3 regions of the Methylocella tundrae genome follow, and region 2 is predicted to be linked to each of the others. Evidence: predicted binding sites of a transcription regulator. Region 2 holds the regulator's gene; each other region holds the start of a gene.
What was found. Region 2 encodes LexA, which represses DNA repair genes until DNA is damaged. Its sites were predicted from a motif close to TGTTCNNNNTGTGTTCNG; they were not measured.
Positions count from the first base shown of each region.

Region 1: a site for LexA is predicted at 2,548-2,565, ahead of SIN04_RS05560 (ImuA family protein). Genes of this name have one in related genera too.
Region 3: a site for LexA is predicted at 1,457-1,474, ahead of SIN04_RS08170 (YifB family Mg chelatase-like AAA ATPase). Genes of this name have one in related genera too.

Region 1 is NZ_CP139089.1:651,894-656,077, reverse strand. It holds gene SIN04_RS05570 (error-prone DNA polymerase) at 1-151, opposite strand, end outside; gene SIN04_RS05565 (DNA polymerase Y family protein) at 148-1,764, opposite strand; gene SIN04_RS05560 (ImuA family protein) at 1,673-2,518, opposite strand; gene SIN04_RS05555 (TerC family protein) at 2,652-3,329, opposite strand; gene SIN04_RS05550 (hypothetical protein) at 3,339-4,043, opposite strand; gene SIN04_RS05545 (alpha/beta hydrolase) at 4,184-4,184, shown strand, end outside.
Region 2 is NZ_CP139089.1:3,152,962-3,157,145, reverse strand. It holds gene SIN04_RS16835 (hypothetical protein) at 1-154, opposite strand, end outside; gene SIN04_RS16830 (superoxide dismutase) at 476-1,075, shown strand; gene SIN04_RS16825 (HPF/RaiA family ribosome-associated protein) at 1,179-1,802, opposite strand; gene lexA (transcriptional repressor LexA) at 2,208-2,927, shown strand; gene SIN04_RS16815 (ComEC/Rec2 family competence protein) at 2,954-4,184, opposite strand, start outside.
Region 3 is NZ_CP139089.1:1,232,154-1,236,337, forward strand. It holds gene SIN04_RS08170 (YifB family Mg chelatase-like AAA ATPase) at 1-1,400, opposite strand, end outside; gene SIN04_RS08175 (acyltransferase family protein) at 1,666-2,763, shown strand; gene SIN04_RS08180 (nucleotidyltransferase family protein) at 2,858-3,583, opposite strand; gene tsaE (tRNA (adenosine(37)-N6)-threonylcarbamoyltransferase complex ATPase subunit type 1 TsaE) at 3,606-4,184, opposite strand, start outside.

The DNA of each region.
Region 1 (4,184 bases), 1.4 Mb from region 2:
GGACGACGCCAGCCAGCGAATTGCGGTCGGCTATGCCGATGCCGGCAAGGCCTAAAGCCATGGCCGCTGCAACGAGTTCTTCAGGGTGGGAGGCGCCGCGCAAAAACGAAAAATTCGTCGTCGCCGCCAGTTCGGCATAGCGCGGCGTCATGCAAAGAGGCCGTGCATGAACCAGCGCGGACGCGGTGTTTCGCTGTTGAAGAGACCTTCGCGGAAAAGCCAGAATCTTTGCCCTTCGCGATCTTCCATGCGGAAGTAATCGCGGGTCAGCGCGCTCTCCCCGCGCCACCATTCGGGCGCAATGCGCTCCGGTCCTTCGAACGCCGCGACCTCGTGCAGGACGCGGCGCCAGCGAAAGCGCAGCGGCGGTCCATCCGGCACGCCGGCGATGGCCTCGATCGGTTCCGGCCGTTTCAAAAGCCGGATTGGCCGCGAGGGCAGATGGCCGCTGAGCGCCGCCTCGGATGTCGGAAACGCAGCGATGTCTTTCGACGCCGTTTTTATATGATGGCCTCTTTGCGCATATTGCGCCGCAGGGACCGCGATGACGGCAAATTCTGGCGTATGCGCAGCATTGAAGGCGAGCCGCGTCACGCGCCGAAGACCCAATCGCGCGCCGAGCCTGTCGACGAGATCGGCGAGATCGCCTGCAGCGTCCGGATCGCTCCATCCGGTTTGCTCCGGATCCTTACGTTCGACGACAAGCGCTGCGAGCCGGATGACGTCGAAGCCGTAGCCGGCGTCGAAGGCGTCGCCGTCATTGGCGATGCTGGCGGCCTCGAAGCGTTCGCGAAAGAGTTTTGCGATAAGACCGGGCTCGCGCAAGGGCCGGCTCGCGCCGACCTCGAAATGTTTGACCATGCCGTCGACGCGAAACAGGCTGGCCCTGAGCCGCCGCGCGCCTTCGCCATGCCGCGTCAACAGGACGGAAAGATCCTGCGCCAGCGACAGGATCGAAGCTTCGATGTCTTCGCGCCGCAAAACGCCATCGAGAAAACGCCGCTCCGTCATGAAGGCCGGCGCTTCGAAACGCGGCGATATGGGAGTCTTCGCGCGGCCGAGCAATCCATCGAGCCGGGCATAAAGAAGAGCGCCGCAGCGGGCGGCGATCGGCGCGCGCGGGCGCATTAGGATGTCGCAAAGGCGGCGCAGGCCCGCTTCCGCGAGCGCTTTGAGCGTCGCCTGATCGAGCCGCAAGGCGGCGAGCGGCAGATCCCCAAGACGATGGGCGAGTTCCGCCGCGTCGAGCCCCAGTGGCAGGATGCGGGCGTCGATCCGCGCGCCGCCATAGCGCGCAAGGGCGAAAGCCGCTTCTGGCGTCGACGCCAAAGCCGCCCTGGCGAAAAAGCCCTGAGTTTGAAGCCGTGTCTCGATTTCGGCGAGAAGGCGCGCCTCGCCGCCAAAAAGATGCGCGGCGCCGCTGACGTCGAGCATGACGCCGTCCGGCGCATCGAGAGCCGCAAGAGGGGTGAAGCGGCGGCACCAGTCTGCGATATGCGCCAGCGTCCTTGCTTCCGCCTCTGGGTCGGCGTCGGCGCAGATGAGGGTTGGATGCATGGCGCGCGCATCGGGCAAGGTCATGCCAGGCTTGAGACCGAGAGCTTGCCCCCGCGCATCGAGCGCTGCGAGCTTTTGCGCGCCGTTGATTTTAGCGGCTGTCGCCAGAGGCGCCTCAGGCGGTTTGACCAAACCCTGCGCGCGCATCAGCCGGATGATGCGGTCGGTCGCGAGCGTTGGCAATGAGACGGAGAGGAAACGCGTCACGGAAACAGCCCTCTTCATGATCCCAGAAAATGGCGACGGGATCGGCGCCATTGGCGCGTTCGACCGCGCGCGCCTTGACGATGCGCACAGACCAGCAGGCAAGACCCGGCAGCGGCAAACCAGCCAAGGGCGAGCCCCGCGCGTAAATCCCTTTGTGCGCAAAAACCTCGAAGCGCGTGTGCGCGCATGAGGACAGCCGCTCCCCTCCGCCCGCCATTCCGGCGGCCAGCATCAGGCCGGCGCCGCCGCTCGCCTGCGCCGCGAGGGCGAGACGGCGGGAGGCGGTGAGGCTGTAAATCTTCTCGAGATTCCATATTTCGCCGATCACCGCCGCGGCGGCACGGCATTTCAAGGCCTCCTCCATGGTCCACAGGCTGTCCTTTGCGCTCGCCGTATGCACGAGGATAAGGCGGGCGGGATCGACGCCATGGAGGGCGAGCCCCGGTCCATAAGGCGCGCCCCCTTCAAGGCCGGCGAAATCCTCGACGATCCAGATGATGGCGGAGCGGCCGGCGGGCGCTTTCGCGGCCAGGCGAGCGGATAGCGCCAGCGCGAAACCGGACGCCGCCGCGCCGTCGCCGGCTCGTCCCGGCGCGATCTCATGCAAAGCGCCGCAGCGCAAGCCGCCGCCCAGCATCCTGTCGAGGCTGCAATCCTCGCCGAGATTTCTTTGCGCGAAAGCGACGCTATTTTCGGCGCGGGCGATCTTTTGACGCAAAAAATCCAGCCGTTCCGATCTGCCGCCTGGCGACATCGGCCTGCTCCATGATGAAACTGCGGGTTAGTTCTCTATTTGTTCTTATAGATTCCCGCTTCAGGCGCGAGAGTCAAGGCGATTTTGACCTCGTGCCAACATCAGCCTAGCCCGGCGCAAGCCAGGCGGCGAGTTACGCCGAAGCTTTGCGGCGGACGCGTAACCCTGAGAAAAACAGGACCATGGCCGCCGCCACGGCGGCAAATTGCCAAGTCTCGACGACCACGGCATTTTTTCGTAAAAAGCCTGCCAGCGCCGGATCAGAGCCGATGAGTTCACCGGCGACCCAGCCGAGGATGCCGGCGCCGATCCAGACGAGGGCGGGAAACCGCTCCAACAGCGCGATCAAAAAAGTCGAACCAAGAACGACCAGTGGAATCGACAGAACGAGCCCGAAAATAATCAGCGCCATCGACCCTTGCGCAGCCCCGGCGACGGCGATGACATTGTCGAGCGACATCACGGCGTCAGCTATGACGATGATGCGGATCGAGCTCCAAATCGAGGTTGGGGCGGCCGCTTCTTCCTCGCGCTCCTCCTCGCCGACAAGACGTATGGCGATCATCATCAAAATCGCGCCACCGGCGATCTTGATGAAAGGAAGCGCCAGCGCCTGCAAAAACAGCAGCGTGTAAATGATGCGCAAAAGCACGGCGGCGCTGGCGCCGAGCACGATGGCCCAGCGGCGCTGCCGTTTCGGCAAGGAGCGGCTGGCCATAGCGATGACGAGCGCATTATCGTCGGAAAGAACAATGTCGATCCAGATGATCTGGAGCAGCGCCGTCAGAAATTCAGTTGAAGCTGAATCCATTGCTTGCAACTACGGCGCGGGGCGATGAATGAGCGCTCGCCGCGAACGCAGCGCGGGCGCCAAAATGCGAATGGCGACGAGCGCGGCGCGGACCGCATCATCGAGACTGAAGCGCCCCTTCCCTCGCCGATAGCGCACGGCGAGAGGCGGAACATGAACGAAGCCGACAAGAGGGGCATGATTTTGCTGCATGTGACCTTGGTTGAGCGAGAGAAACAAGGTCTGGTTGCAGACATAGTCGCCGGCGTCGGTCGAAACGGCGGCCGCAAATCCGTTGCGGCGCAGCTCAGCCGCGATCAGTCCGCAGGGGACGCTCGATGTCAGGCTCATCGGGGCCCCCGCGATAATGGCGCGGCGAGGCGCCGTTGCGCCGCTTGCGTCCAGATGCAGGATGCTCACCCGGTTCAGGGCTCGCGCTTCGACGCAAAACTTCGTCCGCCGCGTCGCGACGCCGAAATGTAAAATCGCATCCGGCGCGATCTCTTTCTGGAGGCGGACGAGACGCGGCGCGATCTCGGCATAGATCACGGGCAAGACACGGGGCTCGAGGCGAATGCCGGTGAGCGCGAGGCGCAACCGATAGCTCGCGAGCGCCGCCATCATTTTCGCCGTTGGATTTTTGGGTGAGCCTGGAAAGCCGGCAAAACCGGTGACGAGAATGCGCAGCGGCGCGCCCGGGCCGCGTGCTAACGGCGGCGGTCGCATTCCCGACATGATCGGAGGCCATTCAGACATGAGGCTAAAAGGACCTCGTTAAGCTTTCGTTAAGTTTCGATGCGTTGATAGATGCTCGAAAATCGCCGTGATCCCCGTCTACATGTGGCGGATGCAGTTGTACCAGAAGAGACAATGAGA
Region 2 (4,184 bases):
GCGCCATTGTCACGATGCCGCCGGACAAGGCCGTCGCGCCGGCAATGAGGCTCGACCAGCCGCGCTCGACATTGATGATGCCATAGCCAAAGGAAATCGAGGCGGCGCCGCAGACGGCAAGCAAAAGTCCGAGGCCGAAAATCAGGTAACTCATCTTGTTCTATCCACGCGGCCTCTTGCGGATCAGAGCATTGGCGAACGAAATGCGCCGCAAATCCGACAGGCTGAGAAATTAGCCGCAAAACATCCGCGCGCAAAGCTTGGAAAAAATTGCCTGACGGACGACGGCGGCCGGCTTTCCCATTCTCGAAGGCGCGCGAACGAACCACGAGCCGAATGCATTGAACGAACGCGCCGGAACCTCGTCCAATGCGCCGCTAGAAGGTTGCTGCGCAGCTTCGCGCCGTCTACTTAACACCATGCGGCCGCGGGAGGCTGCCCTTCCGGGCTGCATTTTCTCATCAGGAGATCCAAGATGTCGTTCACCCTGCCTGAGCTTCCCTACGCCTATGAGGCGCTCCAGCCCTATATGTCCAAAGAGACGCTGGAATATCACCACGACAAGCATCACGCGGCCTACGTGACCAACGCCAATAATTTCATCAAGGACAGCGGCCTCGATGGCAAGTCGCTGGAAGACGTCGTCAAGGACTCATTCGGCAAGAACGCTCCTTTGTTCAACAATGCGGCGCAACACTACAACCATCTTCATTTCTGGAACTGGTTGAAGCCAAATGGCGGCGGCGCTATTCCCGGCAAGATCGAAAAAGCCATTATCGACAGCCTCGGGTCGGTCGCGAAAGCAAAGGAAGACTTCATCCAGGCCGGCCTCACGCAGTTCGGCTCGGGCTGGGCCTGGCTCTCCGTTAAGGACGGCAAGATCATCGTGAGCAAGACGCCGAACGGCGAAAATCCGCTGATTCATGGCGCCGCTCCGATCCTTGGCGTCGATGTGTGGGAACATTCCTACTACATCGATTATCGCAATCGCCGGCCGGATTACCTCAAGGCGTTCGTCGATAATCTCATCAACTGGGAATATGTCGAGCAACTCTACGAAAAGGCGATCGCCTGAGCGCAGGCGAGACCGCCACGCCGTTTCGCGGCGACGCTCACTAAAAAAACCGGGGCCGCGACATGCGCGGCCCCGCTCGAATCCGCATCCTGCACGCAAATGGTCAGGCGCCGGTCACGATCGGCTCAAGCGCGCCTGCCGGTCGCGCCGCTTTGTCGCGTCCCGTCTCGCGCTGCTCCAACACATAGACGGCGCTGGCCTGGGGGCCCATCACCCCTTCCGCAGCGGCGCGCGTGAAATGCACCATGGCGCCGATCTTCAGATTGTCGAAGCTTCCCCGCATCACGCAGCTGCGGGAGAAGTAAAGATCCGGGCCGCCTTTCACCTCCACGAAGCCATGGTCCTGCTCGGGAAACAGACGCACCACGACGCCCGACTCGATACCGTTCTCGTGCCGCTTCACATTTCCCTTGATGATCTCGGCAAGCTGCTCAAGCTGGCGCTGAACAGCGTCGAAAACGCGATGGACGAGTGTGTTCTGCTGGCCTTTCCGCTTCGCTTCCGACTTTGCGACGATCAACGGCCGGCCGGGCACCTCGACTTCGACGCAGAGGGCGAGCGGCGCCACCGTATTCCTCGGTCCGCGATGAGACGCGCCCGCGACCACGCGGCACCCGATGATGTGCGCGTAAATATGTTCGAGCCGTTGCACTCTCTCCTCGATGAGCTTCGCGAGGGCCTCGGAGTGCTGTATGTCGCGGAATACGATCTGCAGCGGTCGATCCATGCGTGGTCTCCTCTCGTAAGAGGCCGGAACCACTCGGCGAAGAAGAGACGCCGTGCGCCGGCCGTTTACATCAACGTATGGCAAAGCTGAAAGTTCCGTGAACGATCCGTCGTGCCCAGCGCGCAAAAAAGCGCCGGGGTCTCGCATCAGGCGCCTTGCGGAACGCAGCGCGAACAGATATGGTCTGTTCACTCTTTGTGCGAGTTTACTGGCCGCCCATGATCCGCGATCCATCGGTTTTGCGCTTCGCTATCGCCCTGCGCCCTGTTTTATCCCTGGCCTTGCGGCAGCGGCCACGCTTAACCTTTGAACACAGAGTCGGAGCTTGCCGCGGAAGCGCCAGCTAAAGCGCGCCCGCGCCGCCGCGGCGGGACGTGCAGATCGTTTACGAGAAAGTCAGAGCCGATGTTGACGAAAAAGCAAAGCGAGCTGTTGCGCTTCATCCATGAGCGGCTCAAGGAGACGGGCGTGCCCCCCTCTTTCGACGAGATGAAGGACGCGCTCGACCTGCGGTCGAAGTCGGGAATTCATCGTCTGATCATCGCGCTTGAGGAGCGTGGCTTCATCCGGCGCCTGCCCAACCGGGCGCGGGCGCTGGAGGTATTGCGCATGCCCGATTCTTCGACGCCGCCGGAGCTCAACCGGAACAAGAAATTCGAGCCGAGCGTCATCGAAGGCAATCTTGGGCGGGTGCGCTCCTTGCCTGCGAGCCCGAGCCGGGAAGAAGAAGACGGCCCTCGGGGGACCGTCGCCATCCCGGTCATGGGGCGAATCGCCGCGGGCACGCCGATTACGGCCCTGCAGAACCGCAGCCACACCATCAGCCTGCCGCCGGAGATGCTGCCGCAAGGCGAACATTACGCCCTTGAAGTGCGCGGCGACTCAATGATCGAGGCCGGAATATTCGACGCCGACACGGTAGTGATCCGCAAGCAGGACACGGCGGAAACGGGCGACATTGTCGTCGCGCTGATCGACGACGAGGAGGCGACGCTGAAGCGGCTGCGCCGGCGCGGCGCCTCGATCGCGCTCGAAGCCGCAAATCCCGCCTATGAGACGCGCATTTTCGGACCGGACCGCGTGCGCATTCAAGGCAAGCTCGTCAGCCTCATTCGCCGTTATTAAAGCGTGATGTTTGGCAGCTTGCGCGCCTACTCAAGCGGCGAGGCGTCGCCGTCTTCGTCCTCGACGGCGCCCCGCGCCTCGCCAGCGTCCCGCGCGACGCTGGAAGGGTCAAGATCGGAAGATGCGGCCCGCGTTGGCCGCGACGCTGCGAACGAACGCGAGCTTGGGCCCCATTTTCGCCTGGGCGCAGGAGACCAGGGGCGGTCCTCGTCCGGCGTTCGAGCCGCGCGCCTTGCGACGCCGGACGCGGTAAACGACAAGGTTATGGCGCCGGTTTCTTTCAGTTCCCCCCGATCGATGACAAGGCCCGCGGCGCAGCCCGCCGGCGCGAAGAGCGGCGTCACGATGATGTCGGCGCGCCCGCAATCTTCGGCGAACGCAGCTTTGTCGAACACCAGCGACAGGGAACGGCCATCCGCGAGATATCCAACGCAGCCAACCTTGTCGCAGGCGGCTTTTTTCACCGCCTCGCGCGCGGGGCGGCCGTCGGCGTCGGCGCGAAGCCACTGCTCCGAAGCAAAAAGGCTCGGGCGCGACGCGATGACCGCGAGCCGGCCATCCCGCCCGCGAAACGCTGCGGCTTCGCCGTTCGGGGCGACCGCCATGTCGAACGAGGGTCCGCAGAGCGCGCCCCACACGCCGATAACTGCGAGCGGCAAAGCCATCGCGCGAAAAACGGCGGTCCGCCACAGCACGGAACAGAGCATTGCGAGGGTCAGGAAGATGATGGACCAGGGCGCGAAGGCGGGCAGATGGAGGGTCGCCCCCGGCAGCCTTCCGATTTCCGCCGCCGCCCACATGATGCCGTCGATGCCAAGCCCGACATATCGCCAGACCCATGCGTCAAGTCCGAGCGGATAGAGCAATGTTCCGATAAGCGCCCCGGGCACTGCGAAAACCTCGATCACGGTCAGGGTCAGCGGATTGCCGATCAGCACATAGGGGCTGAGCTCGTGAAAATTATAGGCCATGAAAGAGGCCGTCGCGGCGGTGGCGCAAAAGGTCGCGAACAAAAGACCTCCGGGGCCACGCGCCAGCAGATTTTTGCAGGCGCGCCAGAAGAGCCGCAGGCGCTCGCCTTCGACGGCGCGAGCGCGCAGAATCAGCCCATCTTCGCGATCGGCGGCGGCGGCGGCCATACGCGCCTCATAGACCGCGACCAGCGCGGCGACCGCGGCGAAAGATAGCTGAAAGCTCGCGCCCATGATTGATTCCGGCTCGGTCAGAATGACGATCAGCGCGGCGAAGGCAAGATTC
Region 3 (4,184 bases), 1.9 Mb from region 2:
GAGAGACGGAGCCGGTCGGAGGCTTCCTGGACAAGGGCGAGGCCGCCGGCGTCCGGTTGCGCGACCTGTTCAATGACGGCGGATGGAGCGGCGGCATTGGAGCCTACGCCCTGGAGGCCAAGCTCGGCATAGCGGCGCGCCTGAATCGCCCGCGCCGCGGCGACCCGCGCGGCGACCTCGGCGGACCCTTCGGCGGGCGGCGGCAGCATCAAATCGGCTGCGGCGACGGCGGGCGCCTCGACGTGAAGGTCGATGCGGTCCAGCAAAGGCCCTGATAGGCGCGACTGATATTGCGCGATGCATCGCGCATTTGGTTGGCGATTGCAGGCAAATCCCGGGTCGGTCGCATGACCGCAACGGCAAGGGTTCATCGCGGCGACAAGCTGAAAGCGCGCGGGATAGATGACGCGATGGTTCGCGCGGGCGATCGCCACCTCGCCGGTCTCTATCGGCTGGCGCAGGCTGTCGAGGACCTGCGGCTGAAATTCTGGCAATTCATCGAGAAAAAGCACGCCATGATGGGCGAGAGAAATCTCTCCCGGCCGCGCGCGCGCGCCGCCTCCGACGAGAGCCGCCATCGATGCGGAATGATGGGGCGCGCGGAACGGACGGCGATCGGTCAAGGCGCCGCCCGCAAGGTCGCCGGAGATCGAATGAATGAGCGAAACCTCCAGCAATTCGCGCGGCGTCAACGGCGGCAAAATCGAGGGGAGGCGCGCCGCGAGCATGGACTTGCCGGCGCCGGGCGGTCCGTTGAAAAGCAGATTATGGCCGCCCGCCGCGGCGATTTCGAGCGCGCGTTTGGCGCTTTCCTGGCCCTTGACGTCGCGAAGGTCCGGCAAAGCTCCCCCCGCCTGCCGGATCGCCGGGCGCGGCGCGGCCATGACCTGAAGACCCTTGAAATGATTGACGAGCTGGATCAGGGAGATCGGCGCCAGCACGTCAAGATCCTGACTTGCCCAGGCCGCCTCCGCGCCGCTGTCATGCGGGCAGATCAGCCCCTGCCCGCGCGCATTGGCGGCCATCGCCGCGGGAAGAACGCCGGTCACCGCCGTGATCGTCCCATCGAGCGCGAGCTCGCCGAGCACCGTATAATTTTGCAACGCGTCGGGAGGGATCGCCCCGATCGCCGCCATGACCCCGAGCGCAATCGGCAAATCATAATGGCTGCCCTCCTTCGGCAGATCGGCGGGCGCGAGATTGACGGTAATGCGCTTGGCCGGGAGCGCGAGGCCCGAGGCGTTGAGGGCGGCGCGCACGCGTTCGCGCGATTCAGCGACCGCCTTGTCGCCGAGTCCGACAACGGTGAAGGCGACGTTGCCGTTGGCGATCTGCACCTGAACGTCGACGGGCCGAGCCTCGATGCCTTCGAAAGCGACTGTCGCGATTCTGACGACCATGGAGACGCCTCATTTCTCAGCTTATACTCAGCTTAACGGAGATCTCGCGGACCAGCAAGAACAATCGGGGAACGGAGCTTGAGCAGGGCAGCGCGGCGAAGATCTCCAAGAATAGGCCAAAAAATGCACACAATATGCCGTCATTCTCGCGTCTTCGGCGCGTCGCTGAAATCATATCCCAGGAATTCTCCGCGTCTTGACGGTATTATTTTTGGTTTAGATCTCCCGTTCTTCCAGGATTGAGGCTGGCTCTATGGCTCCAGGATTGTCGCTTTACATTGACCTGTTTCGTTTCCTGGCAGTGCTGAGTATAGTCATCTCCCATGGACTTGTGACGCAGATGGGTGGAGACTGGCTCAAGTTCAGTTTGGGACTGGAGGCGATCGAGGCGACGTTCGTATTGTCAGGTTTTGTCATCGCCTATGTCGTGGCGACGCGCGAACGCAGTCTCGCTGTTTATAGCGCGTCGCGCCTCGCCAGATTGTGGTCTATCGTGTTGCCGGCGCTGGCGCTGACCTTTATCCTCGACGGCATCGGATTACGCCTGTCCCCGGCGCCCTATGAGGATTGGGGCGAGTATATGGGATTCGACAATCCCCTGCTGCGGCTCTTCCTGACAGCCATATTTCAAAACCAGACCTGGTTCCTCGAAGTCTCCCCGCTTTCGAACATTCCACTGTGGTCGATTGGATATATCGCCTGGTATTACGCCATTTTCGCAGCGTTCATGTTTTCGCCGCGCGCGTGGCGCAACTGGATCGTCGCGGCGGTCGCACTTTTCGCGGGTCCGCAGATCCTGCTTCTCATGCCTGGATGGCTATTCGGCGTATGGCTCTACCAGAGGCGGGACAAGTTAAAGTTGAGCCCAGGCTGGGGCCTCGCGCTTTACCTTGGAGCGCCAGCCCTGATCTTCGCATTGAAGACGCTCCACGTCAGTCCGTGGCTGTTCTCAATGCAGCGCCTGCTGCTCGGCGCCAATGTAGCTGATCGTTATCTCAATATCGCCGAGAATTTCCTCTGGCAAAATTTGGTCGGAGCCTTGATCTGCCTTCATCTTCTAGGGGCGATGGCCATCGCTGGGCGACTCGGACGCCTGCTGAGACCGGCCGAACGAGCGATCCGCCACGCGGGCGCCCTGACCTTCGCAATCTACGCTTTCCATTTCCCGCTGGAGCTCTGGATCGCCGCCGCGCTTCATGAGCGGCCCGATGGTCCGGTCAAAACCGGCGCGGTTGTGATTGGCGCGTTGGTCGCCTCGGCTGCTCTTGGCGCGCTCGTGCGGCCGTTTTACCCCCGGCTGAAGGAGGCTCTTCTCCTCGGCTTCAGGAAAAGCGGCTACAGGCTCGCGAAAGCGCTGGATTAAAGCATGACGCCGAAAAGGTGCAGATTTTTCGGGCGACATCATGCTCTAACTTATTGATGAGAGCCGGATGCAGGGCGGACAGCGGCGTTTCGCCTCACAGCACGCTGCGCGAGATGATCCATTCGGCTTCGGCGATCATCTCCGGCACGCCCACATGCAGCCACAAACCATCCAGCCTTTGTCCATAAAGCCGGCCCTTTTGCGCCGCCTCGAAGAAAAATGGCGCCAGCGGAAACACTCTGCGCGTCTGCGCGGCGAACAACTCCGGCTTCACGATGCCGACGCCGGCATAGACGAACGGCGCGACCTGAAATTCCGCGCGGCGGGTCAGCCGGCCGTCCGCAGCCATCAGAAAATCGCCGGGCCAGTCGACGCCAACGCTCGCCGTCGTCGCGGCGACAAGCAACAGAATATCCATTCTGACGGGGTCCCACGCTTCGGCCATGCGGCGCAGATTTTGCCGCGGACCCTCGAGCCAGAGCGCATCCGTGTTCGCGAGGAAGAAGGGCTCGCTCCCCAGCAGGGGCAGCGCCTTGGCGATGCCGCCGCCCTGATCGAGAAGCTCGTCCCGCTCATCGGAGATAATGACCTCGGGATCCGTGCGCGTCGAAAGATGCGCCTCGATCTGATCGGCAAGGTGATGCACGTTGACGATGGCGGTGCGGGTTCCCGCGCGCGCGAAACGGTCGAGCATATGGTCGATCATCGGCTTGCCCGCGACTTTGATCATCGGCTTCGGGACAGTTTCCGTGAGGGGGCGCATGCGCGTGCCAAGCCCCGCGGCGAAGACCATCGCTTTGCTTGGCACAGTGAAAGACATATCGGCCCTGGTTATGGTGCGCTCAGGCGGCTATTTCGAAGATCCGTGGAAGATTTGTCTCATACCAGATCTTGAGCTCCGCCAGAACCGGGTGGTTCATATCTTTCGCCAGATATTTTTCGACGCGCGGGATATGGGCAAGATAATGCGGCTTATGGTCGCGCACATTGAGCCGCGTGAAAATCCCAAGGATCTTGGTCGCCCGCTGCGCCCCCAAGATCGCATAGGCGCGCGCGAAATCGCCCATGTCGAAGCCTGCATCGGCTTCGCGCCGCAGCCGCGCATAGTGCGACAGAAGCTTCAGCTCGGCGACGTCGGGGACATCCACCCGCGCGTCCTGCAGGAGCGAGACGACGTCATAGGCTGGATGGCCCAGCACGCAATCCTGAAAATCGACCATGCCGACTTGGGCCACGCCTTCGCGCCGCGGAAGCCAGATCAGGTTCGGCGAATGATAATCGCGCAGGGTCCAGGTCGAATCCGTCGTCAACCCTTCCGTCAAGGTGCGGCGCCAGAGGTTGACGAAGGTCGCTTTGGCGCCGGAAGAGAGCTGCGCGCGCGCGCAATGCGGCGCATACCAGTCGAGGAGCAGTTCGACCTC